2 regions of the Chromobacterium sp. CCUG 76385 genome follow, and region 2 is predicted to be linked to the other one. Evidence: riboswitches for the same ligand, from Rfam matches in the RefSeq annotation. Region 2 holds a riboswitch; the other holds the start of a gene.
The links. Region 2 has a riboswitch for cobalamin ahead of QUG01_RS00390 (HoxN/HupN/NixA family nickel/cobalt transporter). Riboswitches for the same ligand answer to the same signal wherever they lie in the genome.
Positions count from the first base shown of each region.

Region 1 (11,950 bases), on a different contig from region 2:
AGCAACGCCTCGCCCTTGAGGACACCCAGCTCCGCCAGCAGCGCGTCGCGCTCCACCACGTACTCGTTCTCGTCGAGACCGGCCGCGCCGAAGAAGCGCATCAGCCACATGCCCAGGCAATCAATCACCAGCAGGCCGCCCGCCGCATCATGCGCAGCAATGGCAGCCGCCAGCGCGCGGCCGCACTCGGCCACGGCCCAATGCGCGGGACGCTGGGCGCGATGCCGCTCCACCCGCCGCGCGAATTCGGGGTCCAGCACCTCGGCGGTGGCCAGATAACACACCGGCCCCGCGTGCTGGCGGGCCAGTTCTTCGGCATGGCGGCTCTTGCCGCTGCGGGCGCCGCCGGTGATCAGGTGAGGCATGGATGTCCCTTACTGGCTATAACGTACGCCGATGAAGGCTCCCAGCCCCCCGGTATTGTAACCATAGGTCGTTTCGTACTCGCGGTCGAACAGGTTGTCTACACGTGCGGTAGCGGTCCAGCTTTTGGCAAAACGATAATCGACATAGGCATTTGTCACGCCATAACCATGCAGCGTCACATTGGAAATGTTGTCATAGCGAACCGAGGCGACTTGCTGCTCCACACCGGCCGTCCAACGCCCCCAATCGCGGCTGGCAGTGAAATTGGCGCTCTGACGCGGACGGAAGGCCAGCCATTGGCCGGTCTGGTCGTCACGCGCATCCAATAAGGTGAGGTTGCCGCCCAAATCGAACGCTGCCAGCTTGGTTTGCCCCTCCAGACTCAGCCCGCGGATGGTGGCGCGGTTGACATTGAGCATGGTGCCGATGCCATTGCCCAGCGAGCCGTAAGAGATCAGATTGCTGACCTGGTTATGGAAGCCCGTCAGGCGGAAAGTGCTGCCCTGGTGACGATACTCAAGACCCAACTCCGTATTGATGGCGCTCTCCGGCTTCAAGTTCGGGTTGCCTTGATAGCCAAACGCCAATGGGTAATACAGTTCATTGAAGGTCGGCGCCTTGTAAGCCGTGCCATACCCCGCCCGCACCAACCATCCTTCGGCGAAACGGTAGCCGTAGTCCAGTTTGCCGGTGGTCTTGCCACCGAACTGGTCATCATGATCACGGCGCACGCTAGCCTGTAGCAGGCTATTGCCCATTTCCAGCTGATAAGTGGCAAACCCGGCATTCTGGGTACGCGTGGTCTTGGTATACGCGCTGCTGCTGCTCACCTTCTGGTCATTATGGGTCGCGCCCAGCGCGAACTTGCCCCAGGCGGTAGTCAGATCGTTCTGCCAAGTCCATTCGTTCAGGGTCGTCTGGTACAAGCTGTTGCGCTGGCCGCCGATCGCGTCAGCGAAGGTTTCCTGCTTGTCCTGGCTATGGCTGAAACGCAGGGTGCTGGTCCAGATGTCGGAGAACCGGTTGCGGGACTCCAGGCTCTGCCCCGTGAGGCGAGTATCGGTCCAATCCTGGCCTATCGGATTCTGGTCAAAATCAACGCGGGCAAAGGTCTGGAACAGACGCAGTGTCAAATCATGCCCCGGTGCCAGTGTTTGCGTCACACTGGCGCTGTAGCTATCGTTTCGGTAGCCGTCCTTATCCGGGTTATATGAATTTTGATTCAAAGCGTTGGTAGCGGAGAAACCATCGGACTGATCATGGCTCACTTGCAGGCTGTAAGCAGTATTGCCTGTCTTGCCATCTACGCCGGCCGTCAATTTGCCCGTGCCCCGGCTACCGGCTTCCACAGCGGCATTCACTCGCGGTTCGCCCTCGCCCTTGCGAGTAAAAATCTGGATCACGCCACCAATCGCATCGGCGCCGTACAAACTCGACGCGGGACCGCGCAGAATTTCAATATGGTCGATCTGGGCCAAGGGAATGTTCTGCATCGCCGTGGTGCCGGACGTCGCCGAGGAGATGCGGACGCCATCCACCAGCACTACGGTATGGTTGGAGTTGGTGCCGCGCATGAAGATGCTGCTGTTGGTTCCGGGACCGCCATTGGCGGTGATGCTGATCGCCGCCTGGCGAGACAGCACTTGCTGCAATGTTTGCGCGCCGCTTTGCTCGATCTCGTCGCGAGTGATGACCGTGGCGTCGGCCAAGGTTTTGGATAATGGCTGCGCGATACGGCTCGCCGTCACAATCACCGGGTCGCCGGCGAATTCCGGCACATCGGCGGCATGGGCCGCGCCGGCACAGGCCAGCGCCACGGCGAAGGCGCAAGTTTGGGGCTGAAACATGAAACACACTCCACGGATTGATAGCTTCCCGCAAGGGGACATCGTCAGAGTGCGAAGAGGACAAGAGAACGGGTCGCGGCGCAGCCGGAATCGTCTGTCGGATCGCCTCCCCGCGATACTCCAGTATTCCTCCGGCTTCCGGCCGGGGCTCTGCAGGCCGGTCTCCGGGCTGGGCCATGCCGGCGACGCGCCTTCCCATCCGATTGGACAGTGGCTTGCTGCGTCGCCTGGGCGCGTATCGCGCCAGGCCTTACCGTTGCGGGGGCAGCGCCGGCTTCACACCGGCTTCCCGTTTCACCCGCGCTCGCCCCAAAAAGGCTAAGCGCGGACACCTGCTAGGCGGCGATTATAACCCGCCGGGGTTTTGGCGGCACCGGCCAAGCGGTAATATGCTTAGAGTCCGGCGGCCAGCCATGCGCGCCGACAACATTCCATGATCATCCTTCCCTGCAGGCCAGAACATGAATCGTAGCAAACCCCTGGATCTTTCCGCCCGCAACGCCGCCCGCGCCCGCCAGGCCATCCTGACCAAGCCGCCAGGCAGCCTGGGGCAATTGGAGGAGCTGGCCTGCCGCTTTGCCGCCTGGCAAGGCCGCGCCCGGCCGGACGTCCTGCGCCCCGCCATCACCGTGTTCGCCGGCGACCACGGCGTCACCGCCGAGGGCGTGTCGGCCTTTCCCTCCGCCGTCACCACCGAGATGGTGCGCAACTTCGCCAATGGCGGCGCAGCCATCTGCGTGCTGGCGCGCGCGCTGGACGCGCGGCTGGAGGTGGTGGACGTAGGCGTGGCCGGCGATGTGTCGGCGCTGCCCATCGTCCATGCCAAGGTGCGCGCCGCCAGCCGCAACCTGGCCAAGGAATCGGCCATGAGCGCGCAGGAGGTGGAAGCTGCGCTGGAAGTTGGCCGCGCCGCGGCGCGCCGCGCGGTGGGCGAAGGCGCGAATTTGCTGATTGCCGGCGATATGGGCATCGGCAACACCACGGCGTCGGCCGCGCTGATCTGCCGGCTGACCGGCGCGTCGCCGGAACTGGTGGTAGGCCGCGGCACCGGCATCGACGACATCGGCCTGGCCAACAAGCTGCGGGTAGTGAAGACCGCGCTGGCGCGCGTGGCTTGGGAAAACCTCAGCGGCCAGGACACGCTGGCCGAGCTGGGCGGCCTGGAGATCGCCGCCATGGCCGGCTTCTACCTGGAAGGCGCCCATCTGGGCGCGCCGTCGCTGGTCGACGGCTTCATCGCGAGCGCCGCCGCGCTGTGCGCCAAGGCCATCGACCCCTCGCTGCACGACTGGCTGCTGGCCAGCCACCGCTCGGCGGAAGCCGGCCACGACCATGCGCTGGCGGCGCTGCAGCTGCAGCCGCTGGTAGATCTGGGCATGCGGCTGGGCGAAGGCTCCGGCGCGGCGGTCTGCGTGCCGCTGCTGCAGATGGCGGTGAAGCTGCACAACGAGATGGCCACTTTCGAGGAGGCCGGCATCAGCGGCAAGTCCGCATGAACCCCTACACCCTGACCCTGCTGCGCCATGGCGACATCGAACACGACGGGCGGCTGATCGGCCTGACCGACCTGCCGCTGACCGAGCTGGGCCAACGCCAGCTCGACGCCAGCTGGAGCCGCATCAGCAGCCTGGCGCCAGTCACCGCCATCGCCACCTCGCCGCTGCAGCGCTGCCGCGAGTTTGCCGTCAAGCATGCGCTATCCGGCTCGCTGGCGCTGAAGGTGGAGCCGCGCTTCGCCGAGATGGACTTCGGCGACTGGGACGGCCAGCCAGTGTCCGAGCTGGAACACAGCCACCCCGGCTGGGGCGCAGAACTGGCGGACGGCCGGCTCAGCCCGCCCGGCGGCGAAAGCTTCGAGCAGTTCCGCACCCGCGTGCTGGCCGGCCTGGCCGACTGGATGAGCGAGGCGCGCGGCAGCCATCGCCTGCTGGTGACGCACGGCGGCGTCATCACCGTGCTGATGGCGGAATTGCTGGGCACCGATTTCTCCGTGGCCAAGCTGATGACGGTGCAGCGCGGCGGTTTCGCCCAGCTGTCGATGCTGGAAGGCCACCCGGCCTACCTGCTGCGGCTGGAGTCCTCATGCGCGGACTGATTCTGGCGGTGCAGTTCCTGACCCGCTTGCCCACCCCGCAGTTGGCGGATTTCCGGCCGGAATGGCTGGCGGCCAGCGCGCGCTGGTTCCCTGCCGTCGGCTTGATCGTCGGCGCTTTGCTGCTGACGGCCCTGCAGCTGGGCGGCCTGGTCGATCCCTGGCTGGCGGCGCTGCTGGCGCTGCTGGTTTGGGTGGGCGTCACCGGCGGCCTGCATCTGGATGGCCTGGCCGATCTGGCCGACGCGCTGGGCGCAGCCCACCGCTCGCGCGAACGCTTCTTCGAAGTATTGAAAGACCCGCATCTGGGCAGCTTTGGCGTGCTGTCGCTGATCCTCGCCGTCGTCGCCAAGCTGGTGCTGCTGATGCTGATCGCCCGTCACAGCGGCATCGCTTGGGGGCTGCTGTTGATCCCGGCCTGGGCGCGCGGGTTCGCTGTGGCCTGGTCGGCCACCCTGCCAGCCATCGCGCCGGGCAGCGGCGAGCGCTTCGGCTGGCGCAAAGACTGGGCCGGTATGGGACTGAACCTGGCGGTCTTGCTGGCCTTGTCCGTCTGGCTGGCGCCGGCCTTGTTGCTGGCCCCGCTGGCCGGCCTGGCTTGGTGGGGCTTTCTCAAACGCCGGCTGGGCGGCATGACCGGCGATTGCCTGGGCGCGGGCGTGGAAATCTGCGAGATCGCGCTGCTGGGGCTGCTGCTGATCAGGCTGCCGTTTGCGTTCTGAGCGACAAGCAGCGCCGCCAAACAAAAACGCCACTCCAAGGAGTGGCGTTTGCTCATCCTCGCGGCAAGCGCGCTTACAGCTTGCCTTCCACCTTTTTGTTGCGCATCAGGCACAGCATGTCACAGGCGATGTGGGCGGCGGCCAGGGCGGTGATTTCGCTCTGGTCATAGCTCGGGGCGACTTCCACCACGTCCATGCCGACGATGTTCAGATCGCCCAGATTACGGATGATCTTCAGCGCCTGCGCGGTGCTCAGGCCGCCCGGCACCGGGGTGCCAGTACCCGGCGCCGCGGACGGGTCCAGACAGTCGATGTCGAAGGTCACGTAGACCGGCGCGTCGCCGATGGTCTTCTTGATCTCGGCGATGGTGGCATCCACGCCGTTGTCGTGCACCCACGGCGCGCCCAACACGTTCAGGCCCATGAAGTCGTCGTTCCAGGTGCGGATGCCGACCTGCACCGATTTCTTCGGATCGATCAGGCCTTCCTTCACCGCCTTGTAGAACATGGTGCCGTGGTTCAGGCTGTCCGGGCTGTCGTCAGGCCAGGTGTCGCAGTGGGCGTCGAAGTGCAGCAGCGCCAGCGGCTTGCCATACTTTTCGGCGTGCGCGATCAAGAGCGGGTAGGTGACGTAGTGGTCGCCGCCGAAAGTCAGCATCTTGGCGCCGGAGGCCAGGATGGTGCGGGCGTGCTCGATGATGGACGGCTTGATGGTCAGCGGGTTGTGCGCGTCGAACCAGCAATCGCCATAGTCGACCACGGCCAGATCGTCAAACGGGTCGAAACCCCACGGATACGGCTTCAGCTCGGCCAGCTGCACGCTGGCGGCGCGGATGGCCTGCGGGCCCATGCGCGCGCCGGAGCGGAAGGTTACGGACAGATCCAGCGGAATGCCGGACACCGCCACGTCTACGCCTTCCAGATTGCGGCTGTAGTTGCGGCGCATGAAGGACAGCACGCCGGCGTAGGTGTTTTCGATGGAGGAGCCGTACAGGCCCTGACGGCGAATGGCGCCGTCGCCGTAGATCATTTCATCACTCATGCCACTCTCCAGGCGAGAGTACGCCGCCAGCGGTCAATGTATTGATTCCGCATGATTTCGCGACGATTGCCGTCCATCTTGCACAGCCGACGGCTTAAGGCTGCCGCGCCCCGCGGCGCGGAAACCCGAAGTGTGCCGTGCCAGGACAATACGTTCAAGTGAAGACGCGGCGCGACGGTGAAAATTTGTCGCCGCCGCCACGGCGGCATTGCGGCTTCGACGGCGCATTCCGTCAGCCGCCCTGCTCCACCGCGTTCACGCGCCGCGCGAACTGGCGGCTGCGCCACCAGCGCCAGCGCAGCTTGACGTCATACCAGGCCGGCCGCAGCCCCAGCAGGAACAAGAACAGCGCCAGCGGCAAGGTGAAGCCGAAACCCAGATGCTTGAAACCCAGCGCGCCGACGACCCCGCCCACGAAGAACGACAGCAGGATCAGCGCGTAGACGCGGAATTTCTTGCGATTGGAGCGCACCGCCGCCACCCGCGGATTGGCCTGGCGGTTGTAGTAGCTCATCTTGGCCAGTTCGATGCCCAGGTCGGTGGCGATGCCGGTCATGTGGGTGCTGCGCAGCAGGCCGCCGGACAGCTTGGTGACGATGGTGTTGTGCATGCCCATGATGAAGCACAGCAGCATCACCGTCGGCGGCGTGAACAGGCCCTTGTGCAGCGACAGGCCGGCGCCCAGCAGGCCGAACACCAGCAGCAGCAACGCCTCTTCCATCATCGAGACGCCGTAGCCGCCGCGCAGCCGCTGCCGCCGCGCCCACAGGATCAGCCAGGTGCTGTGCATGGCGCCGCCGACAAAGCAACTCAGCATCACCAGTAGCGATAGGGCCAGCCGGATCTCGCCGGTGGCCCAGGCGTCGGCCATGCCGGAAACAATGCCGGAGATGTGCGAGGTGTAGCGATGCACCGCCAGGAAGCCGCCGGCGTTGATGGCGCCGGCGATGAAAGCCATCGCCCAGCCCAGCTGGCGCAATACCCTGTCGTTGAAACGGCCGTGGTCGAGCAGCCGCGTGATGTGGAAGTGTCGGGCCATAAGTGTGGGACAAAGAAAACGGCGACTTGTTGTCGCCGTCATCGATATTGCGCCGCAACACAAGGGGTTGGCAAGCCGCCGGATCAAACTTTGCGCACAAAGTCTGCCTGGCTCAGCAACCCTTCAGCGCGATGCCTGGGGTCAGCTTCTTCTGCAGCGCCTTCAGCTGTTCCGCCTGCGCCGCGTCCAGGTCCTTGAAGGTCAGCGTGGTCTGCTTGCTCGTCTGCTCCTTGGACTTGACCATCGCCTTGTCGTAACCCGCCGCCTTCAACCGCGCGACCAGCGTTTTGGCCGCGTCCTCCTTGCTGAACAGGCCCAGCGACAGATTGCCCTTGAACTCGTCGTTACTGACGATGTAATTGGTAAAACCCTTGTCTTTCAGCTCCGCCGACAGCGTCTTGGTTTCAGCCTGGGTAGCCAGCGGCGGATAATACACCCAGAAGCGGCCGGAACCCTTGCTTTCCTCCTTGCTGTCTTCCTGCAGCTGGCCGGGCTTCAGTTTCAGCTGCGGCACGCCGCCCTTCACTCGGGCCAACAGGCTGTCGCTCAGGCCGCCCCAGCTGTAGCAGGCCACAGCCTTGCCTTTGGCCGGCTCCGCCGCCTTTTCCGCTGGCTTGGCTGGCGGCTTGTCGGCCGGCCTGGACGCCTCAGGCTTCACGGCTGGCTTGGCTTGCGCCTTGGCCGCGCTGGCCATCGGCTTGGCCTCCGGCGCGGAAGCGGCCTTGACCACGGCGGCCACAGGGGCGCTCGCTTGCGCGGCGGAGGCATCGGGCTTCCAGCTTGGCGGCAACAGCTTCACTTGGCCAGGGCTCACTTCCTGGGCGTGCACGTCCAACGGCGGACGCTGTTTCAGCGTGCCGTACATCGCCACCACCAGGTTGAGCACCACCACCAGCGCCACAAACCACTTCATCACGAGTTCGCCACCTTGAGTAGACCCATCAATACCAGATTATCCACGATCTGCAACGGCGCCGCGAGCCACGGCGCGATGCGCGCCGCGTCGCCGCCGGTCAGAATCACCGTCGCCGGCTCGCGCCCGGTGCACTCGGCCAGCTTGCGCCGCTGCCCTTCTATCGCCCCCACCAAAGCCGCCATCGCGCCGCTGGCCAGCGCGTCCGGCGTGCCCTGCGGGAATGCCACCACTTCGCCGGCCTGCCGGTTCAGATTGGCGGTGCCTTGCGCCAGGCTGTGCAGCATCAGGCCATGGCCTGGCAGGATCAGCCCGCCCAGGTAGTCGCCCTCGGCCGTCAGCGTCTCCACCGTCAGCGCGGTACCGGCGCAGGCGACGATGACATCGCCGCGGCAGATCTCGCGCGCGGCCAATACAGCCAGCCAGCGGTCGGCGCCCTGCTCCGCGGTGTTGCGATAATGGTTACAGACCTCGCCGAAACGACGTTCCGAATGAACGCGATGCAGCGCGCATGGCACGGCCGCCGCCAGGCCGTCGGCCACTTCGCCGCGCGCCACCGACGACATCCAGGCGCCTTCCAGCGGCAAATCGCGCCAGGCGTCCGCCAGGCCAGCCAGCTCATGATGCTCGGCCGCGCCCTGGGCGACACAATCCGCACCCCGGTATACCGCCCATTTGACCCGGCTATTGCCGGCGTCTATCAGTAATTTCATCGGCGTTCCCTTAAACTGACTTCGCCGATATGGAAAGTCCGCAAGCCCTGCTCCGTCTCCAGCTGCAAGGCGCCGTTGTCCGCCACGCCGCAGGCGATGCCGTCCACCGGCTCGCCATGCGAGAAGCCCAGCCTCACCGCCGCGCCCTGATGGGCGGACAGCTGCCACCATTCTTCGCGCAGCGGCGCAAAGCCATGGCGGTCAAAATCCGTCAGCACCCGCTCCAGCTCATTGAGCAAGGCCGCCAACACGCGGTTGCGCTCAGGCGCGATGCCGGCCTGCTCCAGCGTGGCAATCGGCTGATCCACCTCGCCCGGATCGCCCACATTGACGCCGATGCCCACCACCACTGCGGCCGGCCCCAGCGCGTCGCCGGACAATTCAATCAGAATCCCGGCCAGCTTGCGGCCATCCAGCAGCACATCGTTAGGCCATTTCAACTGCACCGGCGCGCCCAGGCTGCGCAAGGCGCGCGCCAAGGCCACGCCCACCGCCAAAGACAAGCCGGCCAGCTCGGCCATGCCGCGATTGAAACGCCACAGCAGCGAGAACGTCAATCCCGCGCCCAGACGCGTCTGCCAGCGGCGACCCAAGCGGCCGCGGCCAGCCGTCTGCAATTCACAAGCCAACACCAAACCATGCAAGCCGCCATTGCCGGCGCGCGCCATCAACTGGCTATTGGTGGAGTCGGTCCGCTCCGCCACCGCCAGCGTGAAAGTCTCGGCCGCCGCCTCGTCCAAACCGGCGCGCACCGCCGCCACGTCCAGCCAGGCGAACGGTTGGGCCAGCTTGTACCCCTGGCCACGTACGCTGAACACCGTCAGCCCCAGTTCGCTCTCGATGGCGTGCACCGCCTGCCAGACCAGCGTGCGGGAACAGCCCAGCGCCTGGGCGATGTCCTCGCCGGAGTGGAAACGGCCGTCCGACAAGTGGCGCAGCACCGCGAAGGCGTGCTCGCTCACGCCTTGTCCTCGGCGGCGCGGATCTTGTTCAGCGTCTTGGTGGTGGAAGTATCGAACAGAAAAGGGATGGAATGCACCTGCCCGCCGCGCGCCAGCGTCTGTGCGCTGCCGACGATCTTGTCCACGCTCCAGTCGCCGCCCTTGACCAACACGTCGGGCTGGACCTGCTCGATCAACTCGGCCGGCGTATCGGCATCGAACCAAGTCACCAGGCTGACGCTCTCCAGCGCCGCCAGCACGGCCGCGCGGTCGTATTCGTTGTTGATCGGCCGGTCGTCGCCTTTGCCCAGTCGCTTCACAGAAGCATCGGTATTCAAGCCCAGCACCAGGCTGGCGCCCAGCGCGCGGGCTTGCGCCAGATAAGTGACGTGGCCGCGGTGCAGGATGTCGAAGCAGCCATTGGTGAACACCAAGGGGCGCGGCAGGGCCGCCAGCTTGTCAGCCAACTGCTCAAGCGGGCAAATCTTGTCTTCAAACGACGGCAGCGGATAAGTCATGCATGTCCTTGCGTAAAAGCCGGCCGGCGTCGCGGATTACCGCCCCATCAATCGCCTGGCCGCCAAACGGGTAAGTTGCGAAGCATACCACCGTAGCCGCTCCCGCCCAACACCCAGAAACGCCAACGCCCCGGCAGGGACTGTCGGGGCGAGTTGGGGCGGCGTTTCGCCGGCGCAAAGCACAAAGCCCAGCTCGGTTGAGCTGGGCTTTGTCTTATCGGGCGTCTGGCGGTGTCCTACTTTCACATGGCGAATGCCACACTATCATCGGCGCTAAGGCGTTTCACGATCCTGTTCGGGATGGGAAGGCGTGGGACCACCTCGCTAAGGCCACCAGACATAAACTGTCACAAACTGTAAGAAGCCTGAATCAGCAGGTTTTGCTGATTCTGAATATTCGGTATTTGATGCGTCTTCGCACACACTCTATCTCGCGCCTCGGTTACCCAAGTCACTCAAATGATAGGATCAAGCCTCACGAGCAATTAGTATCGGTTAGCTTCACGCCTCACAGCGCTTCCACACCCGACCTATCAACGTCCTGGTCTCGAACGACTCTTCAGGGAGGTCAAGCCTCCAGGGAAGTCTCATCTTCAGGCAAGTTTCCCGCTTAGATGCTTTCAGCGGTTATCTCTTCCGAACTTAGCTACCCGGCGATGCGACTGGCGTCACAACCGGTACACCAGAGGTTCGTCCACTCCGGTCCTCTCGTACTAGGAGCAGCCCCCGTCAAACTTCCAACGCCCACTGCAGATAGGGACCAAACTGTCTCACGACGTTTTGAACCCAGCTCACGTACCACTTTAAATGGCGAACAGCCATACCCTTGGGACCGGCTACAGCCCCAGGATGTGATGAGCCGACATCGAGGTGCCAAACACCGCCGTCGATGTGAACTCTTGGGCGGTATCAGCCTGTTATCCCCGGAGTACCTTTTATCCGTTGAGCGATGGCCCTTCCATTCAGAACCACCGGATCACTATGTCCTGCTTTCGCACCTGCTCGACTTGTCGGTCTCGCAGTTAAGCTACCTTTTGCCATTGCACTATCAGCACGATTTCCGACCGTACCTAGGTAACCTTCGAACTCCTCCGTTACACTTTGGGAGGAGACCGCCCCAGTCAAACTGCCTACCATGCACTGTCCCCAATCCGGATTACGGACCAAGGTTAGAACCTCAAAGGGGTCAGGGTGGTATTTCAAGGTCGGCTCCACCAGAACTAGCGTCCTGGCTTCAAAGCCTCCCACCTATCCTACACAAACCACTTCAAAGTCCAATGCAAAGCTACAGTAAAGGTTCACGGGGTCTTTCCGTCTAGCAGCGGGGAGATTGCATCTTCACAAACACTTCAACTTCGCTGAGTCTCAGGAGGAGACAGTGTGGCCATCGTTACGCCATTCGTGCGGGTCGGAACTTACCCGACAAGGAATTTCGCTACCTTAGGACCGTTATAGTTACGGCCGCCGTTTACCGGGGCTTCGATCAAGAGCTTGCACCCCATCACTTAACCTTCCGGCACCGGGCAGGCGTCACACCGTATACGTCCACTTTCGTGTTGGCACAGTGCTGTGTTTTTGTTAAACAGTCGCAGCCACCGATTCTCTGCGACCTCTCAAAGCTTCAGACGCGAAGTCCTACACTCTAAGAGGCATACCTTCTCCCGAAGTTACGGTATCAATTTGCCGAGTTCCTTCTCCTGAGTTCTCTCAAGCGCCTTAGAATTCTCATCCTGCCCACCTGTGTCGGTTTGCGGTAC
Region 1 is NZ_JAUCGU010000033.1:670-12,619, reverse strand. Features, by position in the region: gene cobU (bifunctional adenosylcobinamide kinase/adenosylcobinamide-phosphate guanylyltransferase) at 1-365, opposite strand, end outside; gene QUG01_RS16890 (TonB-dependent receptor domain-containing protein) at 375-2,213, opposite strand; cobalamin riboswitch at 2,352-2,564, opposite strand; gene cobT (nicotinate-nucleotide--dimethylbenzimidazole phosphoribosyltransferase) at 2,675-3,709, shown strand; gene QUG01_RS16880 (histidine phosphatase family protein) at 3,706-4,308, shown strand; gene cobS (adenosylcobinamide-GDP ribazoletransferase) at 4,296-5,027, shown strand; gene speB (agmatinase) at 5,101-6,069, opposite strand; gene QUG01_RS16865 (YoaK family protein) at 6,302-7,108, opposite strand; gene QUG01_RS16860 (SPOR domain-containing protein) at 7,221-8,021, opposite strand; gene QUG01_RS16855 (type III pantothenate kinase) at 8,021-8,734, opposite strand; gene QUG01_RS16850 (biotin--[acetyl-CoA-carboxylase] ligase) at 8,731-9,696, opposite strand; gene rfaE2 (D-glycero-beta-D-manno-heptose 1-phosphate adenylyltransferase) at 9,693-10,193, opposite strand; rRNA gene rrf (5S ribosomal RNA) at 10,417-10,531, opposite strand; partial or broken rRNA gene QUG01_RS16835 (23S ribosomal RNA) at 10,658-11,950, opposite strand, start outside.
Region 1: another riboswitch for cobalamin. It lies ahead of QUG01_RS16890 (TonB-dependent receptor domain-containing protein); the one in region 2 lies ahead of QUG01_RS00390 (HoxN/HupN/NixA family nickel/cobalt transporter).

Region 2 (11,950 bases):
TCGCTGAGGATGACCAGCAGCGGCGCGGGGCCGCCGAGCTGGCGGGACAGCGTGTCGGCGGCCAGCGCCAACGCGTGCGCCAGTGGGGTGCGGCCGCCGGTGGGCAACTCGCGCAGCGCGGCTTCGGCTTGTTCGACGCGGTTGCACGGCGGCAGCAACAGCTCGGCCTTTTGGCCGCGGAAGGCGATCAGCGCCACCTGGTCGCGGCGGCGGTAGGCGTCCTCCAGCAGGCTCAGCACCGTGCCCTTGACCTGTTCCATCCGCTGGCGCGCCGCCATCGATCCCGAAGCGTCCACCACCAGCAGGATCAGGTTGCCCTGCTTGGCGACGCGGACCTTGTCGTGCAGGTCGGCGCGGGTGACGGTGAAGTGATCTGGATCGCGCAAGATCGCGTGGCGCAGCGTGGCGTCCACCGCGAGTTGGGCCGGTTGCGGATTGGCCTCGGCGCGCACGTAATGGCCGCGCTGGCGGCTGGCGCCGTCGCTGCGTCGGCCGGCCGCGTCGTCAGCCGACGGCGCCTGGACGCGGATGCGGGCGATGTCGTAGGCCGGCGCGGCGGCGAAAATCTGCTCGGCGCCGTGGCCGGCGGGATTCTGTTCCTGTTCGCTGTCGGCGTCCGGCGGCTGCTGCGTGGCGTCGCCCTGGTCCTGCGTTGGCGGAGGGTTGGACGCCTGTTGCGTCATCTGCTCTAGCTTGTCCTGGTCCAGCCCGCTTTGCTCGAACGGCTTGCGGCGGCGGCGGTGCGGCAGCACCAGCCGGGCGGCGTCGCGGATGTCTTCGGCGGTAGCGTCGGCGCGGCCGTCCAGCGCGGCCAGCGCGCGCGCGGCTTTGTTCAGCACGATGTCGGCGCGCAGGCTGCTGACGTCGAATTCGCAGCACAGCTCGCTGACGAAGTGGAACAGGCTATCGCTGAGCCGGGTTTGCGGCAGCAGCGCGCGGGCTGCTGCGATGTTTTCGCGCAGTGCCTCGCTGTCGGTTTGCCATTGCGCGGCGAAGCCGGCCGGGTCGGCCTCAAAGGCCAGGCGGCGGCGCACCACCTCGGCGCGCAAGCCAGGCTCGCGCGGCGCGGCCACGTCCACCATCAGGCCGAAGCGGTCCAGCAACTGCGGCCGCAGATCGCCTTCTTCCTGGTTCATGGTGCCGAGCAGCGTCACTCGCGCCGGGTGGCTGACCGCCAGCCCCTCGCGCTCGACGGTGTTGACGCCCATCGCGGCGGCGTCCAGCAGCACGTCCACCAGGTGGTCGGCCAGCAGGTTGACTTCGTCGATATACAGCATGCCGCGGTGGGCTGCCGCCAGCAGGCCGGGCTTGAACGCCTGCTTGCCGCCCTGCAGCGCCTTTTCGAAATCCAGGCTGCCCAGCACCCGGTCCTCGGTGGCGCCCAGTGGCAGGTTGATGAAGGGCACCGGGCCGTCACGCAGCTCGCGCGCGCCGCCGGAACACACCGGGCACAGCGGCAGCGGGTGCTCCGGCTCGCAGTTGTAGCCGCAGCCGGCGGCGCGGCGGATCGGCGGCAGCACGGCGGCCAGACCGCGCGCGGCGGTGCTCTTGGCGCTGCCCTTGTCGCCGCGCACCAGCACGCCGCCGACCGTCGGGTCCACCGCGCAGATCAGCAGCGCCTGTTTCAGTTGTTGCTGGCCGACGATGGCGGCGAAGGGGTAAATCGGGCTCATGTTTGTTTCTCTCCACGCGCTTCCAGCAGCGCTTCGCTATCCAGGTGCAGCTGGCGCAAGGCGGCCAGCGTGTCCGGGTCCGGCTCCGCCCACAGCTGGCGCTGCGCGGCTTCCAGCAGGCGGTCGGTGATGGCGTTCAGCGCCCACGGGTTGCTGTCGGCGAAGAACTGCTGCATCGCCGGGTCCAGCGCGTAGCGTTGCGCCAGCTGCTCGTACACCCAGTCGTCCACCACCTGGGCGGTGGCGTCGTAGCCGAACAGGTAGTCGACAGTGGCGGTCAGCTCCAGCGCGCCCTTGTAGCCGTGCTTCTGGATGCCGGCGATCCACTTCGGATTGGCCACCCGCGAGCGGAACACCCGCAGCACTTCCTCCTTCAGCCCGCGCACGGCAGGCGCTTCTGGGTTGTGGCTGTCGCCGAAGAAGGCGCGCGGCTGGCGGCCGCTGAGGCTGCGTATCGTCGCGATCATCCCGCCGTGGTACTGCAGGTAGTCGTCGCTGTCGAAAATGTCGTGCTCGCGGTTGTCCTGGTTGTGCAGCGCTACCTCGACGCCGGCCAGCCGGTGGCGCAGCGCGTCGCGCGCGTCGGCGCCGTTGGCCTCGCGGCCGTAGGCGTAGCCGCCCCAGTTGACGTAGGCGGTGGCGAAGTCGGCGTCTTTCTGCCAGTTCTGCTCGTTGATCAGCGGCAGGATGCCGGCGCCGTAGCTGCCCGGCTTGGCGCCGAACACGCGGTACAGCGACTGCGCGTCGGCGTTGGGCAGCTTGCCCAATAGTTCGTTTTTCAGGTCGGCCAGGTAATGCTTGCGCAGGAAGTTCTGCTCCACCGGCTCGTCCAGCCGCGCCACGGTGTGCACCGCCTCGTCGATCAGCGAAATCAGGTGCGGGAAGGCATCGCGGAAGAAGCCGCTGATGCGCACGGTGACGTCGATGCGCGGCCGGCCCAATTCGGATAGCGGAATCACTTCCAGGCCCTGCACGCGGCGGCTTTCCTGCTGCCAGCGCGGCTTGACGCCGAGCAGGGACAGGATTTCGGCGATGTCGTCGCCGTGGGTGCGCATCGCGCTGGTGCCCCACACGCTGATGGCCACAGATTCCGGATACTGGCCGGTTTCCTTCAGGTGGCGGGCCAGCATTTCGCGGGCCAGGCCGTCGCCGATGCGCCAGGCGGCGTTGGACGGCAGGCTGCGCGGGTCCACCGAATAGAAATTGCGGCCGGTGGGCAGGATGTGGGCCATGCCGCGCGTGGGCGCGCCGCTGGGGCCGGCCGGCACGTAGCCGCCTTCCAGGCCGCGCAGCAGATTGTCTATCTCCTCGGCGGTGCGGGCGAGCTTCGAGCACAGCTGGTCGCAGACGAAGCTCAGCACCTGCTCCAGCTTTGCGCACGGCTCGACGCCGGGCAGGATGTTTTCGACAGCGGCCGGGATGGCTGCGGCGTGGTAGCCGCGCGCGGCCAGCTCGGCGATCAGCGCGCGCGATAGTTTCATTACCGCGTCGTGCGCGTCGGCGCGGGTGACCAGCGGCTGGCCGGCCAATGCCTGCAAGGTGGCGGGCGTCTCGGAAAGGCGCTTGCCCTGGTCTTGCTGCCATAGGACCCAATCGCCGCCGCAGGCCGCCGCCACGCTGGCGGGCAGGCCAGGGATACCCAGATTCGGCAGCCGGGTTAGCGCCAATAGCATGTCGATCAACGCTTCGCCCTGCGGCGCGTTGCCCAGCACGTGCAGGCCGTCGCGGATCTGCGCTGCGCCCAGCTCGCACAGATAGCCGTCTATGTCTTCGATCAGGTGGGCGACGTCGACGCCGTCCATCTTGGCCAGGCTCAGCGGCACGCCGTCTTCGTTCAGCGTGTCGTCCCAGTCGTGGTCATGGTCGTGGTGGTCGTGGCTGTGGCCGTGATGATTGTGATGGTGGTCATGGTGATGGCCGTGGTCGCCATGATGGCGACCATGGTCGTGGCCGTGCGCGGCTTTGGCCGGGCGGTATTTCGCCGCCGCGGCAGTCGCCGGCTTCATCGCGGCCGCCGGCTTGGCCGCCCGCGGCCGGTACTTGCCGTGGACGGCGGCGGGCGCGCGCTGATGGCCGCCATGCGGATGATCGTGGCCATGGTCGTGATCGTGATGATGCTCGTGCTCATGCCCGTGATCGTGGTCATGGTCGTGGTCGTGCTTCAGCATCGCCGCCAGGTCGGTGTCGAGCTTGGCTTCCTTGATCAAGTCCCAGATCTGCTGCTGCAGCAGCGGCAGTTTGTTCGGGTCCAGCAGCTCCACCTGGTAATACTCGTCCACCAGCTGGGTCAGTTGCGCCAGCGGGCCGTAGCTGTCGGCGGTGGTCATCGCCGGCGTCAGGTGGTCGATGATCACCGCGTGGCCGCGGCGCTTGGCCTGCGAGCCTTCGCCCGGATCGTTGACGATGAATGGGTAGAACAGCGGCATGTCGCCCAGCAGCGCGTCCGGGAAGCAGTCTTGCGACAGGCCCACACCCTTGCCCGGCAGCCACTCCAGCGTGCCGTGCTTGCCGACGTGGACGATGGCGTCAGCCCGCCAGTCGTCGCGCAGCCAGCGGTACAGCGCGTAGTAGTGGTGGGTGGGCGGCAGGTCCGGAGTGTGGTAGATGGCGTCCGGGTCCATGCCGTAGCCGCGCGGCGGCTGCAGCGCGACGAAGACATTGCCGTAATCCAGGCCGGAGAACACCAGCTCGTCGCCGTCGACATAGGCGCCGCCCGGTGGCTGGCCCCAGCGTTGCAGCATCTTGTCGCGCTGCGCGTCCGGCAGCTCGTCGAACCAGGCCTGATAGCGTTGGGCCGGCACGCGGGCGGCGGCGTTCTTCATCTGCTCGGCGCTCAGGTAGTCCTGGTCGTAAGCGCCGCGGTCTATCAGCTCGTGCATCAGCGCGTCGCTGTCCGGCGGCAGCTCAGCCATTTGGTAGCCGCGCGTCTGCATGCCGCGCAGCATAGCGTATAGAGACGCGGGGGAGTCCAGGCCCACCGCGTTGCCTATCTGCGAGGCCTTGCTGTTGGAGTTGGTGAAGATGAAGGCGATGCGCTTGTCGGTATTGGGCAGATGGCGCAAGCGAGCCAGGCGCGCGGCGATGCCGGCCAGGCGGCGGGCGCGGTCCGGCAAAGGCGCGTATTGCTCGGCCTGGCCGGCCTCCGCCGGCTGTTTGAAGCTCAGCGGCACGCCTATGATGCGGCCGTCGAACTCCGGCAGCGCCACGTTCATCGCGGTGTCCAGCGGGTTGAAGCCGCGGTCGGACGCTTCCCACTGTTCGCGGGTCATGCTGCTGGTGATGGCCTGCAGCACCGGCAGATCCAGCTGGTCCGATGCTTCCACCGCCCAGCCGGGCTGGGTGGGGCCGTCATTGTTGATGTCGCCCATCGCGAACGAGGTGGTGTTGATCAGCAGGGACACCTGGGCGCGCGGGTCGGCCAGCAGCGCCAGCGCCGCCGGCAAACCTCCCTGGTCTATGGTTCGCAAGGACGAGGTGAACACCGGCAGCGCGTTGACGCCGCGTTCGGCCAGGCAATCCACCAGCAGGTCGATGAAGCGGGTGTTGCCGGACAGCCAGTGGGCGCGGTAGAAGCACAGGCCCACGGTCGGCCAGTCCGGATTGCGGATTGCAAGCCAGTCGTCCAGCGAGCAGGGCGCGGCCAGCTCCGGGTGGTAGATCCCGTGCTCGGGCAGCGGCTGCGGGCTCTGGTAACCGAAGCCGGTCAGCAGCAGCCTGTCGGCCAGGCAGCGCATCAGCTCGCCCAGGTTGGCGCTGCCGCCGGCCTGCAGATAGGCGTGGACGTCCTGCTGCAGCGATACCGGCGCGCTGCACAAGGCCTGCAGCTCCGGGTCCGGCTCGCCGGTGCCGCTGACCACGAAGACCGCGGCCTGCAAGCGGCGGGCATGGGCCAGCAGCCGCTCCAGGCCTGGGATGGCATCGGCGCGGCCCAGCACGCGCAGCACGATGGCGCGGGCGTGGGCCAGCTGGCCGTCCAGCAGCGCCTGCATCGCAGCCTCGTCGGCCAGGCTTTGCAGCGCGATGCCGGCGATGGCGGGAAAATCTTCCGGCCAGCGCGCGCGCGACAGCGCGGCGAGGTCGGTGCCGGCATGGCTCAATAGTGCGATTTCGGCATTCATGGCTGCGGTTCCGTTTCGATGTCGCCGATGCCGGTTTTATGGAACACCAGCTCTTCAACCGGAACGCCGCCCTTCAGATGCTGGCAGACGATGCGCTCGATATCGGTTTCGTTGACCTTGCGGTACCAGACGCCGTCCGGGTAGACCACCATCACCGGACCTTCCTTGCACACCGCGAAGCAGTGGCTGCGGGTGCGCTTGGCGCGCAGGCCTGCATAGGCGTCTATGCTGCGTCCCAGGTGCAGGAACATCGCTTCCGAGTCCTCGCCATTAGGCGTGCAGCGCGGGCCGGTGCACATCAGCACGTGTTTGTCGTGCGTTCTCATTGAATCTCCGGGGCCAGTTGGTCGAAGCGCTTCCACTTATAAATGGCGGCGGAGGCGAGCCAGGTGAGCAGGAACACGCCGACCACGAAATAACCGAAATGGGCAAGGTCTTCGTTGAGCGCGGTGATGACATCCCACAAGCCGCCGCTAAGTTGCAGCTTGTCCGCCAGCAGGGCCAGGCCCTCCAGTCCGCCAATGCCGACGGCGACGACCACGGAGACGAAGGTGATGGTCAGGTTGTACCACAGCTTGCGCACTGGCTTGACGAAGGCCCAGCCGTACACCTCAACCATCAGCAGGCTGTCGAGTGTGTCCACCAGCGCCATGCCGGCGGCGAACAGCACCGGGAACACCATGATGTGCCATAGAGCCACGCCGTGGGCGCTTTGGGTGGTGGCGATGGCGAACAGGCCGATCTCGGTGGCGGTGTCGAAGCCGAGGCCGAACAAAAAACCTATGGGCAACATGTGCCAGCTCTTGGTCACCATCTTGAACAGCGGGCGCAGTATGCGCGCGATTAGGCCTCGGTTGTTCAACAGCAGGTTCAACTGCTCGTCGCAGATCGGCTCGCCGGCGCGGGCGCGGCGGAAGGCAGCCCATACGGCGCGCAAGGAAGACAGGTTGATCAGCGCCAGTGCCAGAAGGAAGAAGGCCGACACGCTGGTGCCTATGACGCCGCCTATCTCCTTGAAACTGGTGACGCGGCTTTGCAGCGCGTTGGCGGCGAACACGATGATGGCGACGGCGATGACCACCACGGTGGAGTGGCCGATGGAAAAGAACAGGCCCACAGCTGACGGGTGGCGGCCTTCCTGCATCAGCTTGCGCACAGTGTTGTCGATGGCGGCGATATGGTCAGCGTCCACCGCATGGCGCAGGCCGAACAGATAAGCGAGCAGGGCGGTGGCGAGCTGAGCCGGATGGCCGGCGAAGGCGGCGAGCGCCCAGGTCCAGGCCAGCAGGTTGGCAAGGATCAGCCCGGCGAGCATGGGAGCGTGGCGCGCCAGATGGCGGCCCACGGACAGAGTGGTGGATGGATGCATGGTGCCCTCGTAGACGATACTCGTCGCGCAAGCGAGGGCACATCATTCCGTCTTCTGTCTATGAGCGGAGCTTGTGCGTATCCCCCGGTACACCCCGCCCGGTTTTGCTTGCGTCGACACGTTTGACGGCCGGTCTCCTGGCTTGCGCGTCGCAGCCCGGTCGCCGCCTTCCCGGCCGGTTAAGGCCAGTGGCGTCAGGCGTGGGCTCTGCGCTTACAGTTGCGGGGGCAGCCGCGGCATGGCACCGCGTTCCCGTTTCACCCTCAAGGGGCACCGTCATAATTGGACTGGATGATACGTGACAAAAACAAAGCTGTGAACATCGAGATAATGGATTACTGTAAGCTCCAACTCCCCAACGCCTGTTCCAAACGTATCCAGTCCGAGTCGTCCTTGGGCAAGCCGAAGCGCAGGCTGGCAGGAGACTCGAAATAGCGGGTGAGAATGCCGCAGCCGGCCAAGTAGCGGTGAATCGACAGGCTGTTGTCGCCAGGCACCCACTGGAAAAGCTCGCACCCGCCGGCAGGGGCCAAGCCATGCCTATCAAGGCAGCGCTTAAGCCGGGCGCAGTCTCGCAGTAACTTGCCGCGCATGGCTTGTTGCCATTCAGAGTCTCGCAGCGCCAGCTTAACGGCCTCTCGCGCCGGGCCCGCCATATTCCACGGCCCCAGCTCCTCCGCCAGCGCGTCCAGCAGCGCTTGCCAGGCGAACACGAATCCGGCACGCGCGCCTGCGAGTCCAAAAAACTTGCCGACTGATCGCAGCACAATCAGTCCTGGCTTGCCGATGTGCGGCAGCATGCTGTATTCGGGCGAAGTGTCGATAAACGCTTCATCCACGACCAGCCAGCCCCCTCTGGCGGCCAAGCGTTGCCGCCAGTTTTCCAGTAGCCGGGGATCGAAGCGGTCGCCGGTGGGATTGTTGGGATTGCAGAGTTGCACCACGTCCAATTGCTCGATCGCCGCCGCCAGCGCATCTGGCGCGAATCGCTCCACTTTGTGACCGCGCTTCTGCCAGTGATAAGGATGTTCGGCATAGCACAGAGCCAGCATGCCGACTCGGCATGGTGCGCGCAGCTGCGGCAGCAGCTGGATAGCGGGTTGAGAACCCGCTACCGCCAGCAATTGCCCGCATCCATAATATTCCTCCGCCGCCGCCTCCAGCCCGTCATGGCTTTGCGGCAGCCGCAGCCAACTGTCCGGCGACAGCGGCGGCACGGGCCAGCCATTGGGGTTGACGCCGGTGGAAAGGTCCAACCAGTTTCCAAGCGGAATGCCGTATTCCGCTGCCGCGCGCAGCAGGCCGCCTCCGTGTTCAAGCATGGATCACTCCGATCAAGATGGCTGCCGTCAGCGACAACGCCGCCCATAGCCACATGCCGCGGTTGACCAGCCGCAGCGCACGGCCAATGTCTTGGTGGGTGGGCGCGGGGCCGCAGCCCAAGGGCGGGCGTTCCTTCCATTGGCCGTGGTAGCGCGCCCCGCCGCCCAAGGAGACTCCGAGCGCGCCGGCGCCGGCCGCCATCACCGGGCCGGCATTGGGGCTGTACCAGGTGGGGGCTTGGGTCCGCCAGCAGCGCCAGCCGTTTGCGGCATTGCCCAGCAGCAGATAGGTGAGGGCGGCTAGTCGGGCCGGGATGTAGTTCAGCACGTCGTCAAAGCGCGCGGCGGCCCAGCCAAAATGCAGATAGCGATCGTTTTTGTAGCCCCACATCGCGTCCAGCGTGTTGGACAGCCGGTACAGCACGGCACCGGGTGCGCCGAGCAGCAAAAACCAGAACAAGGCGGCGAAGATGGCGTCGCTGCCGTTTTCCAGTACTGATTCGATCGCCGCGCGCGCGACGCCGGCTTCGTCCAGCTCGCTGGTTTCGCGGCTGACGATCCAACCCACCCGCTCGCGGGCCAGCGCCAGATCTCCCTCGGCCAAAGCGTGTTGAACCACTTGGGCGTGCTGCGCCAGGCTCTGGGCACCGACGGCCAGGTACAGCAGCACGATGGGAACGATAGCTTTCAGCCACGGCAGTTTCGCCAGCGCCCAGGCCAACAGCGTGAAAGGCAGGATCAGCAGCGCGATGGCGGCCGCGCCGCGCAGCCGGATGTGCCAGACCGGCTCGGCGGCGGCGCGGGGGGGGTAGGCCAGCCGCTCCATGGCTTTGACCAGTCGGCCGAAACCGACCAGAGGATGCCAACGCGGCGGCTCGCCCAGCAGACGGTCCAGCAGCAGCGCCAACGGCAGAAACAATGCGGAATTCAACTAGCAGCCCTATATAATGGCCGGCCGCCGTCAGCAATATCCAATGTGCAAGTATTGGGCGCTTTGGGCGGCCGGAATGAATCGAGCCGACATTCTAAGCCTTGTCGGCCATCCATGCGCAGGGAGATCGCCATGACCGCCAAAACCATCATGATCCAGGGCACCACCTCTGATGCCGGCAAGAGCGCGCTGGCCACCGGCCTGTGCCGGCTCTTGGCCCGGCGCGGGGTCAGGGTGGCGCCGTTCAAGCCGCAAAACATGGCGCTCAACAGCGCGGTGACGGCGGACGGCGGCGAAATCGGCCGCTCACAGGCGGTGCAAGCCCAGGCTTGCGGCGTGGAGCCGCATACCGACATGAATCCTGTGTTGCTGAAGCCCAATAGCCATACTGGTTCTCAGGTCATCATTCAGGGGCGCGCCATCGGCAATATGGAGGCGCGCGGCTACCATGGCTACAAGCCCATTGCGATGCGGGCGGTGCTGGAGTCGCATGCGCGGTTGGCCGCGCAGTACCAGTACATCGTCGCAGAGGGCGCCGGCAGCCCGGCTGAGATCAATCTGCGCGACGGCGACATCGCCAATATGGGCTTCGCCGAGGCGGTGGACTGCCCGGTGATTCTAGTGGCCGATATCGAGCGCGGCGGCGTGTTCGCCCATCTGGCCGGCACACTGGCGCTGCTGTCCGAATCCGAGCGCGCGCGTGTGGTGGGCATGGTGATCAACCGCTTCCGCGGCGATCCGAGCTTGCTCAAAACCGGCATCGATTGGCTGGAGCAATACACGGGCAAGCCTGTGCTGGGCGTGCTGCCCTATCTGTACGACCTGCATCTGGAGGCCGAGGACAGCTTGGGCTTGGACAAGCCTGGCGGCGCATCGGGCGGCGGCGACAAGCTGCGCGTTATCGCGCCAGCGATGCCACGCATCAGCAACCACACCGATTTCGACCCGCTGCGCCTGCACCCGCAGGTGGAGTTCGCGCTGGTGCGCGCCGGCCAGCCCATCCCGCCGGCTGACTTGATCATCCTGCCCGGCAGCAAGAGCGTGCGGGCGGACCTGGCCTGGCTGAGGACGCAGGGCTGGGAAGAGGCGATACGCCGCCACCTGCGCTACGGCGGCAAAGTGCTGGGCATCTGCGGCGGCCTGCAGATGCTGGGCAAGAAGCTGCATGATCCGGATGGGCTGGAAGGAGAGGCGGGCAGCGGCTATGGCCTGGGCTGGCTGGACTTGGAAACCACGCTGGAGCCAGAGAAACGGTTGACGCGGATGCGCGGCCGGCTGACGCTGGACGATGCCGAGGCCGCCGGTTATGAAATCCACATGGGCGTTAGCAGCGGGCCGGCGTTGGCGCGACCGGCACTGTATTTCGACGATGGCAGCCCGGATGGCGCGCGGTCTGAAGACAATCAAATACTGGCCACCTATCTGCACGGCGTATTCGATCAACCTGCTGCTTGTCAGTCCATTCTGTGCTGGGCAGGGTTGCGGGCGCCTGAGCCGCTGGACTACCCGGCGCTGCGCGAGGCCAATATAGACAAGTTGGCGGATATGTTGGAGAAGCATTTGGACCTTGGACCTGTCATGCATGGCGGGTCTTAGGTTTATGCTGATGGACTGGATTGTCGCGCAGTGGGAAAAATTTCCAATATCCATTGCGCCCTAAACGACATAAAAAAGCGCCTCCTTCTTGCCTCTGGATTTACCTGCATTTTTTTGGCAAGCATTCTATGCTGGGAAAGCATCCGAATGTTTCGTGTCGACGCGCGGCGACTTGGGGTGGCAAGGGTCTGCGCATGAGGGAGGGATACCATGAAACTGGACGATTTCAACGTGGTGGCCGATCTGATCGGCATGAAGAAGCGCTCGCGTGAGGCGGTGTGGCTGATGGAAGTGGAAGGCATGACCGGCTATTACGCCGCCCAGCAAATGGACATCAGCGAGTCCACGGTTTCCCGCGCGCATTCTCGTTTCCGTCGCGCCATCAAGCAGCTGAATACTTTGGCAGGGCATCTGCCCCTGCGCTGAATTTCCGTTCATTGCAGCCCATTGGCCCGAGGCGTTGTCTACGCTTCGGGCCTTTTGTCGTTTGGGGCTTTCCAAGCGGCGATTGCAGCTGGATTGTGCGACGCAGAGCTTGGCATACTGGTCGTACCCCATTCTTAGGCGAGGCGGCAATGGCGAAGCGGCATGGCATTGATCTAGGGGCTGTTGACGTTTGGTGAGCGGTCGCGCCGGGATGCGTTTTGCGCCGAATCGAGGCGTTTCGCGCGCCGCATAGTCATTCTCTGCCAGCGCGGAACAACGAAGAGTCGGCGCGAAAGGCGCCCGGCCCTGCGGGTTTGGCCGCTTTGTGCCGGAAGCCGCGTTGCCCAGCCCTTGCATAGAATGACTATGCGGCGGACTGCGCGCCTTGCTTCCGGCCCAAATCGGCGCAAACGCGATCCACTCACCAAACGTCAACAGCCCCTAGGCAAGATGCGTGAACTCCATCAGCGGGAGCGGGCGGACTTTCTGGCCCGTCGGCCGCGGGCGAGGGCTTT
Region 2 is NZ_JAUCGU010000001.1:77,787-89,736, forward strand. Features, by position in the region: gene QUG01_RS00375 (putative cobaltochelatase) at 1-1,673, opposite strand, end outside; gene QUG01_RS00380 (cobaltochelatase subunit CobN) at 1,670-5,791, opposite strand; gene QUG01_RS00385 ((2Fe-2S) ferredoxin domain-containing protein) at 5,788-6,117, opposite strand; gene QUG01_RS00390 (HoxN/HupN/NixA family nickel/cobalt transporter) at 6,114-7,160, opposite strand; cobalamin riboswitch at 7,271-7,453, opposite strand; gene cobD (threonine-phosphate decarboxylase CobD) at 7,496-8,482, opposite strand; gene cbiB (adenosylcobinamide-phosphate synthase CbiB) at 8,475-9,413, opposite strand; gene QUG01_RS00405 (cobyric acid synthase) at 9,546-11,009, shown strand; gene QUG01_RS00410 (sigma factor-like helix-turn-helix DNA-binding protein) at 11,220-11,435, shown strand; gene QUG01_RS00415 (aspartate aminotransferase family protein) at 11,886-11,950, shown strand, end outside.